Regions from separate parts of the Bacillus sp. FSL R7-0646 genome, predicted to be linked through region 1. Evidence: riboswitches for the same ligand, from Rfam matches in the RefSeq annotation. Region 1 holds a riboswitch; the other holds the start of a gene.
What was found. Region 1 has a riboswitch for lysine ahead of MKY62_RS14935 (aspartate kinase). Riboswitches for the same ligand answer to the same signal wherever they lie in the genome.
Positions count from the first base shown of each region.

Region 1 (7,323 bases):
GCACCCATGCTTTGACTTTCTTTAACGAATCAAACATGCGGCTCCGATCCACTTGAAGGTCGCGGACAACCGGGAATGTTTTCATCGGTTCAAGGCTGATCGGCTGCTCAAGCTGGTCGATCAGCGCTGTACAGGACTGTCTCGGCTTGCCGTTGATCACCATGGAGCAAGCGCCGCACACTTCCTCGAGACAGTTCATATCCCAAGCAATCGGCGACGTTTTTTCTCCCTTTGCATTCACCGGGTTCCTTCTGATTTCCATCAAAGCGGAAATCACGTTCATATTCGGACGGTATGGAATTTCAAACTCTTCCTGGTAAGGATTAGAATCCGATGTATCCTGACGAGTGATGATAAACTTGATTGTCTTATTTTCACTCATGATTTCGCCACCTTTTTCTTCGAGTAATCCCGTTTACGCGGTGCGATTAATGAAACATCGACATCCTCATAATGGAATTTCGGGGCTTCAAAATCGCCTGCATGTTTCGCCATTGTTGTTTTCAGCCATTCCTCGTCATTACGTTCAGGGAAATCCGGTTTATAATGGGCGCCGCGGCTCTCATTCCGGTTGTATGCACCGAGCGTGATCACCCGTGCCAATTGCAGCATGTTGTGCAGCTGGCGCGTGAATACGGCGCCCTGGTTGCTCCATTTTGCCGTATCGTTGATATTGATGTTTCGGTAGCGCTCGGCAAGCTCTTGGATTTTTTCATCCGTTTTCAGCAGCTTGTCATTGTAGCGCACGACCGTCACGTTGTCTGTCATCCATTCGCCGAGCTCTTTATGAAGGACATAAGCATTTTCATTGCCGTCCATTTTCATTATGTCAGCCCACTTTTCTTCTTCCTTTTTGACGTATGCATCGAAAACGGAAGAAGACAGATCTTCTGCGGATGTTTCGAGACCTTGAATGTATTCAACGGCTTTCGGACCTGCCACCATGCCGCCGTAAATGGCTGACAAGAGCGAGTTCGCTCCCAGGCGGTTTCCGCCGTGCATCGAATAGTCGCATTCTCCCGCGGCAAACAGTCCAGGAATGTTGGTCATCTGATCGTAGTCGACCCAAAGTCCGCCCATTGAGTAGTGAACCGCAGGGAAGATTTTCATCGGCAGCTTGCGCGGATCGTCACCCATGAATTTTTCATAGATTTCAATGATTCCGCCCAGCTTGATGTCCAATTCCTTCGGATCTTTGTGGGAAAGATCGAGATAAACCATGTTTTCGCCGTTGATGCCGAGCTTTTGTCTGACGCACACATCAAATATTTCACGCGTCGCAATATCACGCGGCACAAGGTTTCCATATGCCGGATATTTCTCTTCGAGGAAATACCAAGGCTTGCCGTCTTTATACGTCCAGACTCGTCCGCCTTCACCGCGCGCCGATTCGCTCATCAGCCGCAGCTTGTCGTCTCCAGGAATGGCGGTCGGATGGATCTGGATGAACTCTCCGTTCGCATAGTAAGCACCCTGCTGGTAAACGATCGAAGCGGCTGATCCGGTATTGATCATCGAGTTCGTCGATTTTCCGAAGATGATGCCCGGCCCCCCGGTCGCCATGATGACTGCGTCCGAACGGAACGACTCGATTTCCATCGTCGTTAAGTTTTGGGCGACGATGCCCCTGCACGTATTGTCATCATCAAGAACGGCTCCGAGAAACTCCCAGCCTTCATATTTCGAAACGAGCCCTTCAACTTCGAAGCGGCGAACCTGCTCATCCAGCGCGTACAAGAGCTGCTGTCCGGTCGTCGCCCCCGCATATGCCGTTCTGTGATGCTGGGTTCCTCCGAAGCGCCGGAAGTCAAGCAGCCCTTCAGGCGTTCTGTTAAACATGACGCCCATGCGGTCAAGCAAATGAATGATCGACGGCGCCGCTTCACACATCGCTTTGACCGGCGGCTGGTTCGCCAGAAAGTCGCCTCCGTACACCGTGTCGTCAAAATGCTCCCATGGGGAGTCTCCTTCACCTTTTGTATTGACCGCTCCGTTGATTCCGCCCTGCGCACATACGGAATGTGAGCGCTTAACGGGAACGATCGAAAATAGTTTTACATTTGTTCCTGCTTCCGCAGCTTTAATGGTCGCCATCAGACCCGCTAGTCCTCCGCCGACAACGATGATGCTTGAATTGCTCATGCCTGCCCCACTCCCTCTAGTAATCTAGTTCTTTTACACAAATGCCAAAATCGCTCTCAGCCCTACATAGGACAGCACAACAAAGACTCCCATTGTCACAAACGTGGCGATTCGCTGTGAGCGAGGAGAAACAGTGATTCCCCAAGTGACAGCAAACGACCATAAACCGTTTGAAAAGTGGAAGATTGTTGAGAGGACACCTACAATGTAAAAGCCGAGCATGATCGGGGAGCTCAAAATATCAGCCATCATGTCAAAGTTCACCTCTGCCCCCATTTGGGCGGCAATCCGTGTTTCCCACACGTGCCAGCTGACAAAAATCAAGGTAATGATTCCTGTAATCCGCTGCAGAACGAACATCCAGTTTCTAAAAAAGCCGAATCTGTTCGCATTGTTTTTCGCTGTAAAAGCTATGTATACTCCATAAACAGCATGATAAATCAGCGGAAGGAAAATCACGAAGATTTCCAAAGCGTACCTGAACGGCAGGTTTTCCATAAAGTGAGCGGCGTTATTAAACGCCTCTTCTCCGCTTGCCGCAAAATGGTTGACAACCAAATGCTGGATTAAAAATATGCCCACCGGTATGACGCCAAGCAAAGAATGCAGTCTTCGATAAACAAACTCTCTGTTCCCGGCCATTGCTTTACCCCCTAGTTGAAAAGTGCAGTAAAAATGAAAGGTCTCCTATCCCCCGTCCTGTTTCAAATATCGCACTTTGTTAAGTTTTTATGACAATTTCATTTTACTCCTATGAGAAATAGGCGTCAAGAAAACGCGTACATAAATTGAAATTTTCTAAAATTTAATCATATTTTTGAAAATTTTATTTTATCAAAATATAAATATATCAGATTTTTTTCTTCCTAAATGCATGTCTCCGCTGTAATCTTTCACCCCATTTAAGCTATAATAAACGGAGAAAAGAGGGGAGACATTGGATATGAATAAATATGAAGCAAACTTAGCGCAATTAAAAGAGCTGGAAGTCTCCGCATATGGCTATGAGTTGATCAGGGAAGTGCTGCTTCCCGATATGCTGGGACAAGACTACGCAGATATGATGTACTGGGCGGGAAAAAAGCTCGCCCGCAAGTTCCCGCTTGAATCCCGGGAGGATCTTCCCGCTTTCTTTCAGGATGCAGGCTGGGGAACGCTTGCGATCGTCCATTCAAAAAAACAGGAGCTTGAGTTTGAACTCGAAGGCCCGCTGGTTTCAAACCGCCTCAAGTATCAAAAGGAGCCCTGCTTTCAGCTTGAAGCCGGGTTTATCGCCGAGCAAATCCAGCTGATGAACGAACAAATTGCCGAATCTTATGAACAGGTGAAAAAAAGAGCCGGAAAAGTGGTTTTAACGGTGAAATGGGATTTGAAAGACCCGGCATAACTATGCAAAAAGGCGGAGACTGCAAAAGTCCCGCCTTTTTCTTTTTAAATGACTGCTGTCTGCTTCGACAGTTCAAAAGCATCATGCAGCGCTTCAACGGCTTTCACCATATCGCCTTCGTTGACGACAGTCGAAACTTTGATTTCGGATGTGCTGACCATTTTGACCTGGATGTTTTTTTCCGCCAGCACAGCGAACATTTCCGCTGCTACTCCCGGGTTGGAGATCATGCCAGAACCGACGATCGACACTTTGGCAAGCCTGTTTTCCGTTTCAATCTGTTCATAGTCGAGCGCGTCTTTGTATTCTTCTAGAACTTCAACCGTCCGTTTTAAGTCTTCCGTTTTCACTGAGAAAGAAATCGACGTTTTGCTTGTGCCTGTCACCGATTGAATGATGATGTCAACGTTGATGTTCTGTTTGGCGAGCGTTGTAAAAATCGTTGACAGCGTCGTCAGGCCGCTCGCCAGGCCGCATACGGTCACGCGTGTGATCTGATCTTCAAATGCAATGCCTCTTACGATTAAATTCTGTTCCATTGATGATTCCTCCTCGATTAATGTGCCGGCTTCTTTTTCGGTGCTTGAACGGACTTCCAAAGGCACCTGGTAGTTTTTCGCAAATTCAACAGCTCTCGGATGAAGGACGCCTGCTCCAAGATTGGCAAGCTCCAGCATTTCATCGTAGGAGATTCCGGCCAGCTTCCGCGCTGTTTTCACATAGCGGGGATCCGTCGTGAAAACCCCCGGCACATCGGTGTAAATGTCGCATTTATCAGCTTTCAGGGCTGCTGCGAGGGCAACGGCTGTCGTATCTGATCCGCCTCTGCCGAGCGTTGTGATTTCGCCTTCCGCTGTGACGCCCTGGAATCCGGCGACAACGGCGATTTTCCCTTCATTCAGGCGCTCTTTCAGCTTGGCTGTATCAATGTTCGTAATTCTTGCGTTGCCGTGAATATTTTCGGTTTCGATGCCGGCCTGCCAGCCTGTATAGGAAACCGCATCATACCCCTTGTTCTGCAAAGCCATTGTCAACAGCGAAATCGTCACCTGCTCTCCTGTTGTCAGCAGCATGTCCATTTCCCTGCTGCTCGGCTGCTCGGTGATTTCCTTGGCAAGCGCGACGAGGGAGTCCGTCGATTTGCCCATCGCCGAAACGACGACGACAACATCATGACCGCGCTGTTTTTCTTCGATGACGCGGTTTGCGACATTCAATATTTTTTCCACTGACCCTACGGAAGTTCCGCCAAATTTTTGGACGATGAGACCCATCAAATACCACCCTTTTTGTTTTCGTTCGTGTTTGTTTATGTATGAAGAGGAAAGCTTGACCGGCGGCCTGTACGGTTTTTTTTGCACAAAAAAAGCAACGAGAGAATTCCCTCATTGCTTTAACCAACAAAAATGCCGATGATCTTAAACAACGAGATAGCTCTCCAAGAAATGATTTCTTGACAGCCTCACATTTATTCAATGTAAAGCCAGCAGGAAAAACGAGTGGATTTTTCCCCGCTTCGGCGACGCTCCCCTTTCGGCTTTCTTCATCGGAATCCATCTTCCTCATCAAGCCTACTCTTGAAGTTCGCACCTCTATCTTCACCATATCACACGATCTTATTATGAAATTAGTACAAATTCTATCAGATTCTTTTTAAAAGTTCAACATTATTTTTTCAATGCCTCTTCGATCAGCTGCGCCGTTTTCAGAGGTATGCCGAGCTTGCGGATATCTTCGGCGCTCGCTTCCTTCATTTTCTTAACGGAACCGAAATGTTTTAACAGCAGTTTTTTCCGCTGTTCGCCGACGCCCGGTATGCCGTCCAGCACCGATTGAAATGCGCTTTTTCCCCTGAGCTGCCTGTGGAAGCTGATCGCAAACCTGTGCACTTCGTCCTGAATGCGCTGAAGCAGGTAAAATTCCTGGCTGTTCCGCTCAAGCTGGACGATCTCAAGGGGATCGCCGATCAAAAGGTTGGATGTTCTGTGCTTATCGTCTTTCACCAGACCGGCAACAGGGACATCGAGACCCAGTTCATTTTCCAGAACGTCAAGGGCGGCAGACACCTGCCCCTTTCCGCCGTCGATCAAAATTAAATCAGGCAGCGGCAGATTCTCTTTCAGCACCCTTGTATATCTTCTTCTGATGACTTCGCGCATTGATCCGTAGTCGTCAGGACCTTCAACCGTCTTGATCTTATATTTGCGGTACTCTTTTTTATGCGGTTTTCCATCGAGAAATACAACCATGGCCGAAACAGGGTCCGTTCCTTGAATATTTGAGTTATCAAACGCTTCAATTCTGTATGGCGTGTAGATGTCCAGCGCTTTTCCGAGCTTTTCAATCGCGCCGATCGTCCGCTCTTCATCCCGTTCAATGAGCGAAAACTTCTCCTTCAAAGCGAGCTTTGCATTTTTATGGGCAAGGAGCAGCAGGTCTTTTTTCGCTCCTCTTTTCGGCTGGCGCACGTTCACGTCCAAAAGCTCCTCAATCATGTCCTTGTCGACGCTGTCAGGCACCAAAATTTCCTTCGGAAGAAAATGGTTGTTTTTGGAGTAAAATTGCCCGATGAATGTCAGAAATTCCTCGTCTGCTTCCCTGTATAAAGGAAACATGCTGACATCTCTTTCAATCAATTTGCCCTGCCTGATGAAGAAGACCTGGACGCACATCCAGCCCTTGTCATACGAATAGGCAAATACATCGCGGTCAACCATGTCATTCAGCATCATTTTCTGTTTTTCCATCGTTGACTCGATATGGGCAATTTGATCGCGGAATTCTTTCGCCCGTTCAAACTGCAGGTTTTCCGAGGCTTCGAGCATTTTTGCTTCAAGCTCTTTCTTCACTTCATTGTAGCCGCCTTTTAAAAAGCGGGTAATTTCTTCTGTGAGCTGTCTGTTTGTCTCTTCAGACACATCATATACGCATGGCGCCAGACATTGTCCGAGATGATAGTACAAACAGACGCGGTCAGGCAGCTTGGCGCACTTTCTGAGCGGATAGAGGCGGTCCAGCAGCTTTTTTGTTTCCCTCGCAGCCTGGACATTGGGGTACGGCCCGAAATAGCGGCCTTTGTCTTTTTTGACCTTCCTTGTGACAATCAGCTTCGGATGCCGCTCGTTCGTGATTTTAATGAACGGGTAGCTTTTATCATCTTTAAGCATCACGTTATATTTCGGGTCGTACTTTTTGATTAAATTCATTTCAAGAATGAGCGCTTCGATGTTCGAGGATGTGACAATGTATTCGAAGTCTTCAATTTCACTGACAAGACGCTGTGTTTTGGCATCATGGGACCCGCTGAAATAGGAGCGGACCCTGTTTTTTAAGATTTTCGCTTTCCCGACGTAGATGACGGTATCCTGCCTGTCTTTCATCAAGTAGCAGCCAGGCTGATCCGGAAGAAGGGCCAGCTTTTCTTTGATTTTTTTGTTCATCAAAAATCCTTCCTTATTTCGGCGTTTTTCCTTCATTTAAGTTTACCATGACCGACCGTACGTTCGCCACAAATGGAGAAAGAAGATGACTTGTAAGAAAAAAGCGATCCCTTTGGAATCGCCTTTTTCACAGGTTTCTATTTTACAAATGTTTGTTGACCAGTTCTTCAAGCGCTTCTTTCGGTTTAAAGCCGACAGATGTTTCGACCACTTCGCCGTCTTTTAGTACGAGGAGAGTCGGGATGCTCATCACGCCGTATTTGCCGGCAGTTTCTTGGTTTTCGTCAACATCGATTTTTACGATTTTCAGTTTGTCTCCCATTTCTTGATCAAGCTCTTCAAGTACCGGCGCGA
Region 1 covers NZ_CP150217.1:2,864,546-2,871,868, forward strand. Annotated here, with positions in the region: gene sdhB (succinate dehydrogenase iron-sulfur subunit) at 1-382, opposite strand, end outside; gene sdhA (succinate dehydrogenase flavoprotein subunit) at 379-2,142, opposite strand; gene MKY62_RS14925 (succinate dehydrogenase cytochrome b558 subunit) at 2,176-2,784, opposite strand; gene MKY62_RS14930 (YslB family protein) at 3,086-3,529, shown strand; gene MKY62_RS14935 (aspartate kinase) at 3,574-4,803, opposite strand; lysine riboswitch at 4,953-5,132, opposite strand; gene uvrC (excinuclease ABC subunit UvrC) at 5,197-6,969, opposite strand; gene trxA (thioredoxin) at 7,112-7,323, opposite strand, start outside.

Region 2 (7,323 bases), 490 kb from region 1:
TGATTTATATTTGATTCATTGGCCAGGAAAAGACAAATATAAAGATACGTGGCGCGCACTTGAAAAGCTGTACAAAGACGGCAGAGTGAAAGCGATCGGAGTCAGCAATTTCAATGTCCACCATTTGGAAAGCTTATTGGAAGATGCGGAAATTAAACCGATGGTCAATCAGGTTGAATTCCATCCGCGCCTCACTCAGACTGAGCTTAGGGACTACTGCAAGAAGCAAGGCATTCAGGTGGAAGCATGGTCTCCGCTCATGCAGGGAAAACTCCTCGATGATCAGGTGCTGACTGACATCGCTAAAAAATACAACAAATCCGTTGCTCAAGTCATCCTGCGCTGGGATTTGCAAAATGAAGTCGTCACCATTCCGAAGTCCATCAAAGAACACCGCATTATTGAAAATGCCGACATTTTTGATTTTGAATTATCGGCGGAAGATGTCGAAAAAATCAACGCTCTTAATAAAGATGAGCGCGTCGGTCCGGATCCGGACACAATGGTTAACGGATTCGAATAATCATAAAAAAATCCCGGGTTTTTATAAACCCGGGATTTTTCATTTCTCATGAATGGCCAAGCGGCCTTTCGCTTGTTTTCTTTTGCTGCCGTCGAGCCGTCCGCGGCGGTGCTGCTTAATAAAGAATGAGAGAACCAATCCGATTCCCGACAATGCAGCAGCGGTCATAAATGCCAGATTGACGCCGTGAATCATCGCTGTATCCGAAGACGGACCGGCAGGGTCAAGAAGCGCACGCTGTGTCATGATGGTGATGAGAACAGCCGTCCCGATCGATCCTGACATCTGTCTCATTGTATTGTTCATGGCCGTTCCGTGAGGAATCAAATGGCGCGGGAGCTGGTTCAAGCCGGCTGTCGTAACAGGCATGAGCACCATCCCCATGCCGACCATCCGAATCGCATAGACGATAGACAAATATGCAAAAGGCGTCGTCTTTGTCAGATGGGTCAAGAGCAATGTGGTCACGAAGATCGCCGTCAAACCGGTGATGCTCAAAATCCGCGCGCCGATTTTGTCAAAAATTCTTCCGGTAATCGGAGACATCAGCCCCATCACAACAGCTCCCGGAAACAGCATCATTCCCGACTCCATCGCCGTGAAATGGCGCATATCCTGCATATACATCGGCACGATCGTCGCAGCTCCGATCATCGACATAAAGACAACCATCCCGATAATCGTCGCCAAGGTAAACATCGGATATTTAAATACCCTGAACTCCAAAATCGGCTCTTCCAAATGGAGCTGCCTCCAAATGAACCAAAACAGCGCAACGCTGCCGACCGCGAAGCCGGCCAGCACGTCCGCACCCGTCCAGCCGGCAACACCGGCGCTGCTGAAGCCGTACAAAATGCCGCCGAAGCCAAGCGAAGACAGTATGATTGAAGTAACATCCATCTTAGGCGATGTCTGTTCGGTGACATTTTTTAAAATAAAGTGCGCGGCAATCATGTCGATCACGGCGAACGGAAGCAGCAGGTAAAACAATACTTCCCAAGGATAGCGATCGACGATCCAGCCTGACAGGGTCGGTCCGACAGCGGGAGCAAAGGCAATCACAAGCCCGACCATTCCCATTGCTGATCCGCGTTTTTCCTTTGGGAAAATCAATAAAAGCACCGTCTGCATCAATGGCATCATAATGCCGGCGCCAGCCGCCTGCACGACGCGCCCCGCAATCAGCGCCGGAAAGCTGAATGACAAGGCGCAGATCAGCGTGCCGGCCGTAAATAAAGACATTGCCGCCATGAACAGCTTTCTCGTTGTGAATTTTTCAATTAAAAAAGCCGTAACTGGAATCATGATCCCATTCACGAGCATAAAAACGGTCGTCAGCCATTGGGCAAGCCCCGGCGTAATGTTTAAGTCCCTCATAATCGGAGGCAGAGCCGTCGTCAAAAGCGTCTGATTCAAAATGGCGATAAATGTCCCCATAATCAAGACGGCAACAATCGGCAATTGATTTGTCTTGTGCTGTGTTTCACTCATATTAAAACCTTCTTATTTATCATTTTTTATAACACTTTATGAAATAATCGGCACTCGAAATAACTTCTCTTTTCATTTAGGGTAACGAAGGAACTGCAAAACCGCAAGTTCATTTTTAACATTCGGTATATAATACCCAGCTGTCCCTCAATTTAAACAGCCCCTTTAAGCCGGCGAGAATGCCGGTTTAAAGGGGACGGATTATTTTTTGTAAAATCTCAGCAAATCACCGTTAATAATCTTATCGGAAAGGGAAAGTTCTTCATTCGCCTTCTCGATGAGAGGGCCGCATTTGTCCTCTCCATCGTTGATCATGTCCCCGGTTTTTTTGCTGTAGCACGTATTTTTCGTGTAGATATAATCATCTGTAATAAAGCTGCCGTTTCTCAACACAGCGAAAGGCATTCTTTCTTTCGAAAACAGGTCATTGCCGAATTGAATCATGCCTTTTGCATCAATTCCGAGCAAATGGAGCAATGTCGGTTTGACATCAATTTGGCCGCCTGTTTCGGATATCGTTTTCGGGTCTTGATCCGTTACCCCCGGAATGTGGATAATCAGCGGCACCCGCTGCAGCTGAACGGTATCGTAAGGGGTGATTTCGTCTTTGCCCAAAAATTGAGCCAGCGCATCGTTGTGCGCTTCTGATATGCCGTAGTGATCTCCCATGAACACGATCACAGAATTGTCGTAAAGGCCGTTTTTCTTCAGTTTTGCGATGAAATGCTTCAATGCTTCGTCTTCATAGCGTACAGTCGTGACATACCGGTTTAAAATGTCACTCTCTGAATCGTACTCATCGATCAGCTTATCCTCGTCATCAATTTGAAATGGAAAATGATTCGTCAATGTGATCAGGTTGCTGTAAAAGGGCTGCGGCAAGTCTTTCATCAAGTCGGCCGATTGCGTTAAAAACTCCTTATCCTTCAGCCCCCAGCCCGTTGAATTTTCAGGTGTCACATGAAAATGGGAGACGTCATAAAAGCTGTCGATGCCGAGGGCTTTGTACATGACGTCCCTGTTCCAGAATTTTTTATGGTTGGCGTGGAAAACCGATGTTCTGTAATTGTGGTTCGCCAGTGTTTTATACATCGAATTGTACGCATTCTCGCTCTTCGTAAAAAACACCGAACCGCTCAGAGACGGATAGAGCGAATTAGCGACAATGAATTCCGAATCGGACGTTTTCCCCTGTTCGGTCTGCTGATAAAAATGGTCGAAATAATAGCTTTTTTGAATGAACTTGTTCATGAACGGCGTGATTTCCTGGCCGTTCACCTTTTCATTGATGACAAATGTCTGGGTGGATTCAAGCGTTACAAAGATGACGTTTCGTCCTTTGGCAATTCCGAACATATCTTGGTTCGGTTTGCTGTAGTCGGCATTTGTGTAGTTTTCGATCGTTGCCAGGCTGTTTTCATCAGCGACCGCTTTTTGTGTCAAATTAAAGGTCTGTGAAATGCCGTCCAACAGATGAAACTGATACAAGCCGATATTTTTTACAAGCACTTCCCTGTCGTAAGAGTAGCTTAAAAACTTCGGCTGATCCAGCTCCGACAGGGCGAGATTAAACAGCACCGTTCCGGCGGCTGCCGCATAGTAGATCTTAACGGCTTTAGCGGAAAGCTTTTTGCCGGTTCTTTCGCGCGTTTTTGCCAGCCAGACCATGAGAGCCAGGTCCAGGAAAAGCGCGATGAAAACCGGATTGAACAGCTCCTGAAAACTGCTTCCAAGCCCCCCGAGGTTTTTTGCCTGGAACAGGACGGGAATGGTGATGAAATCGATGTAGAAACCATAAAAAATGCTGTTTGCAATCAAGATGCCCGTCAGGACGACATTAGCCCCGATTAAATAGATGCGCTGCGATTTTTCGCGAAAAAAGAGGCTGATGCCGAGTACAGGGATGAGAAAGCTAAGCGGGTTGATAAACAGGATCAGTTCCTGAAGTGCGTTGTCGATTTGTAAATTAAAGCCCAGCTTGTAGATGAAGTACGTCTTCATCCATATGAAAAATATGGATAGGCATAAAAACCACTGCTTTTTAAAAAATTGTTCTTTCATATAAATAGCTCCTCACATATAATCCCCGCAGGTAAAGAACACCAAGATAAAATGACTAAAAAAAGCATCATATAGCAATCGGTCAAACCGTCCCTTTCGTCAGGCGATCAAGTTCGCAATAAAATAGCACGAAACAACGGTGAGCACAGCAAGAACGACTTGTTCCGCCTTCCCGCCGGTTTTAATGTAAAGGGGCAGACGAACCTTAATGGCGGACGGAAAGAAAAGTTTGATGCCGTTTACAGTCCCGGCATCGAGGAGCAGATGGCTTGCCATTCCGGCCATCAATCCGACAAGTATGCTCTGATCTGCAAAATATAAATGTGCCGCGAATGCCGTGATGAGCAAAAAGAGCAGGCTGTGTGTAAACGTCCTGTGCCCGAAGACAGAACTGACCACTGCTGATAAAATCGGAAGCCTTCTGCCTATCTTGCTTTTTGTATGGCATATATCCGGAATCAATGCTCCGATAACGCCCGAGGCTGTCATGAACACCGGATCATATCCGTAAAAATAAGCAGCAGCCGTACAAGAAGCGACCCCTCCCATGATGTGTGTTTTTCCTGTCATATCGCTTCTCCTTTAAGACCTATAACAATTTCCTAATGAAAACTATATCAAGAGTTCTGACGGCCTTCAAGACAGATGGTAACAACTTGTCAGCTGAAAAAAACAATTTCCTAAACAATCGGCGCGTTTACATCTAAAATATGGCGTTTTCAGATAAAAAACACATTCCAAGGTTCTGCATAATTTAAATTTGATAAGCCAAATTAAAATTGTACCACATTTTTAAAGAGGTGATTCATTTGGGTATTTTCTTCAATAAAGATAGAGGAAATAAGGAAAAGGACCAAAACGCCGTTCGGGGGGCGCTTGAAGACGCAGGACAAGCGCTGAAAGGAGACCCTCTGCAAGAGGCGGTCAACAAAAAGAAAAATAACCGATAAATGACAGATGGAGAGAGCCCGTCTTCCATTCTTCAGAAGGCTGCCAAAAAAGGCGGCCTTTTGGCGCGGCTGTCCGTTTTTTCCATCACTTCCCTTTGACAGATCAAAATTTCTCTGGTAACCTCTTTTCAGAATATGTGATAAATCCTCACTCTTAACTCTTAGTGAGGTAGAGGTTGCGCGGATGATGAGTCGCATGTGTGAGGCTGATGGGGCCGATGATCATATGCAAAAGGCATCAGCGCCGAAGCATAAGGAAGCCATTCATTCTTTATGCTGGGTCTGCATTGAATAAGTGCAGGACTGCCGCGGGTATTCCCGCGGAGGGCTATCCGGAGATCAAGAGTGTATGTTTAACCAAAGCATGGACTTTTGTTCATGCTTTTTTTATTTTGAATGATCTCACGGTCTGGTCCGGCATATTTTTTATAAAATGCTCGGAGGTTATATCTTATGGAACAGACAAAAAAATGGGGCTTCTGGCTTCTTACGGCTTTTGTTGTCGGCAATATGGTCGGCTCAGGGATTTTTATGCTCCCCAGCACACTCGCCCAGACGGCTAGCCCGCTCGGCGTAACGGCGGCATGGCTGGTGACGGGTGCGGGGGTGCTGATGATCGCCCTTGTATTCGGCCATTTATCCATTCGCCGCCCGGATCTCAAAGCAGGTCCGCAAAGCTATGCAAGAGCTTTATTCTCAGACCCTAAAAAAGGGAATGCGGCAGGTTTTACAATGGTATGGGGGTATTGGGTGGCTAGCTGGATCAGCAACGTGGCCATCATTACAAGCCTTGCAGGCTATTTGACGACTTTCTTGCCGATCTTAACCGACGGACGCGAGCTGGTTGAATTCGGCGGACACCCCGTTACACTTGGCCAGCTCTTGACATTCATCGTGTGTACGATTTTGTTATGGGGGACGCATTTTATCCTAGTCTCCAGCATAAATGGAGCGGGCAAGCTGAACTTTTTGGCGACTTTTTCCAAAGTGCTTGGGTTTGTCCTGTTTATTGTTGCAGGTTTGTTCGTTTTTCAAACGGCATTATTCGAATCATTTTATTTTCCAATCGAATCAGAAGGCAAAAGCATAGGGCTGGGCGGACAGGTTCACAATGCGGCGATTTCAACGCTGTGGGCGTTTGTCGGCATCGAGTCTGCGGTAATCTTATCAGGGCGCGCATCATCCCAGCGTGATGTCAAACGCGCGACCATTACCGGCCTGTTAATTGCGCTCGGCATTTATATGATCATCACTTTAATTACGATGGGCGTCATCCCGCACGATCAGCTCCAGGCATCAGATAAACCGTTCGTTGATGTGCTGCACGTGATTATCGGCAGCTTCGGCAGCGTGATTATGGCGGTCTTGGCAATCGTTTCTTTGTTCGGATCGATGCTCGGCTGGATTTTAATCGGCGCAGAGGTTCCGTATCAGGCGGCAAAAGCCGGTGATTTTCCTGCTTTCTTTGCGAAAACGAATAAAAAGGGAAGTCCGGTCAATTCATTGATCGTCACAAACGTGATGTCGCAGATCTTTATTTTCTCAACGATTTCGGGAACGATCAGCGAAGCCTTTACGTTTTTAACAACGTCGGCGACGCTCGCTTACCTTGTCCCTTATCTCATAGCGGCTCTTTTCAGCTTGAAGCTCATCCTCAAAGGGGAGACATACGGCGAGCTGAAAGGTTCAAGAACAGGAGACGGCATCATTGCCTTGGCCGCTCTTGCGTACTCTTTATGGGTCATCGTTTCAGGCACGTCTGACTTGACCACCTTTATCTTGGGAATCGGGCTGTTTTTCGTCGGTCTTGCGATCTACCCGTTCGTCTACAAAAAGTTCAAAAATAATCAAGTGTGATAAAGCTCTTTGCCAGCCGGGTCTTTTAGCGGAAGATCGGCTGGCTTTTTGATTCCTGCCGAAAATTTTGATTAAAATTTTTGCTTAGGCCTGTTATACTAAACATGAAAATGATAATCGTTATCGGTTAAAAAGATCGAAAGGAATGGCATCGAGTGAGCTCTTACAAAAACATACATCATATCAACGGCGCGGATGGCACTGATGAAGAACAGAGACCGATCAGCCGTCCGCTCGGAGCTGTATTTGTCCTGGCCGGCGGAATCATGCTGCTGCTTTTTGGCGCCGCATTATCGATTGCGCTCGGTGCGGCTGATATAAAGCTTGGAACGGTTTGGGACGCCATTTTTCATTTTGACGCGAAAAATACGGCCCATCAAATTATTCAGGAACTCAGACTGCCAAGGACGGTAAGTGCGGCTCTTGTGGGCGCCTGCCTGG
Region 2 covers NZ_CP150217.1:3,353,621-3,360,943, reverse strand. Annotated here, with positions in the region: gene MKY62_RS17520 (aldo/keto reductase) at 1-523, shown strand, start outside; gene MKY62_RS17515 (DHA2 family efflux MFS transporter permease subunit) at 563-2,014, opposite strand; gene MKY62_RS17510 (LTA synthase family protein) at 2,216-4,075, opposite strand; gene MKY62_RS17505 (metal-dependent hydrolase) at 4,175-4,645, opposite strand; gene sspJ (small acid-soluble spore protein SspJ) at 4,885-5,025, shown strand; lysine riboswitch at 5,188-5,364, shown strand; gene MKY62_RS17495 (amino acid permease) at 5,479-6,882, shown strand; gene MKY62_RS17490 (iron ABC transporter permease) at 7,038-7,323, shown strand, end outside.
Region 2: linked by a shared signal. The riboswitch ahead of MKY62_RS17495 (amino acid permease) and the one ahead of MKY62_RS14935 (aspartate kinase) in region 1 are both predicted to bind lysine.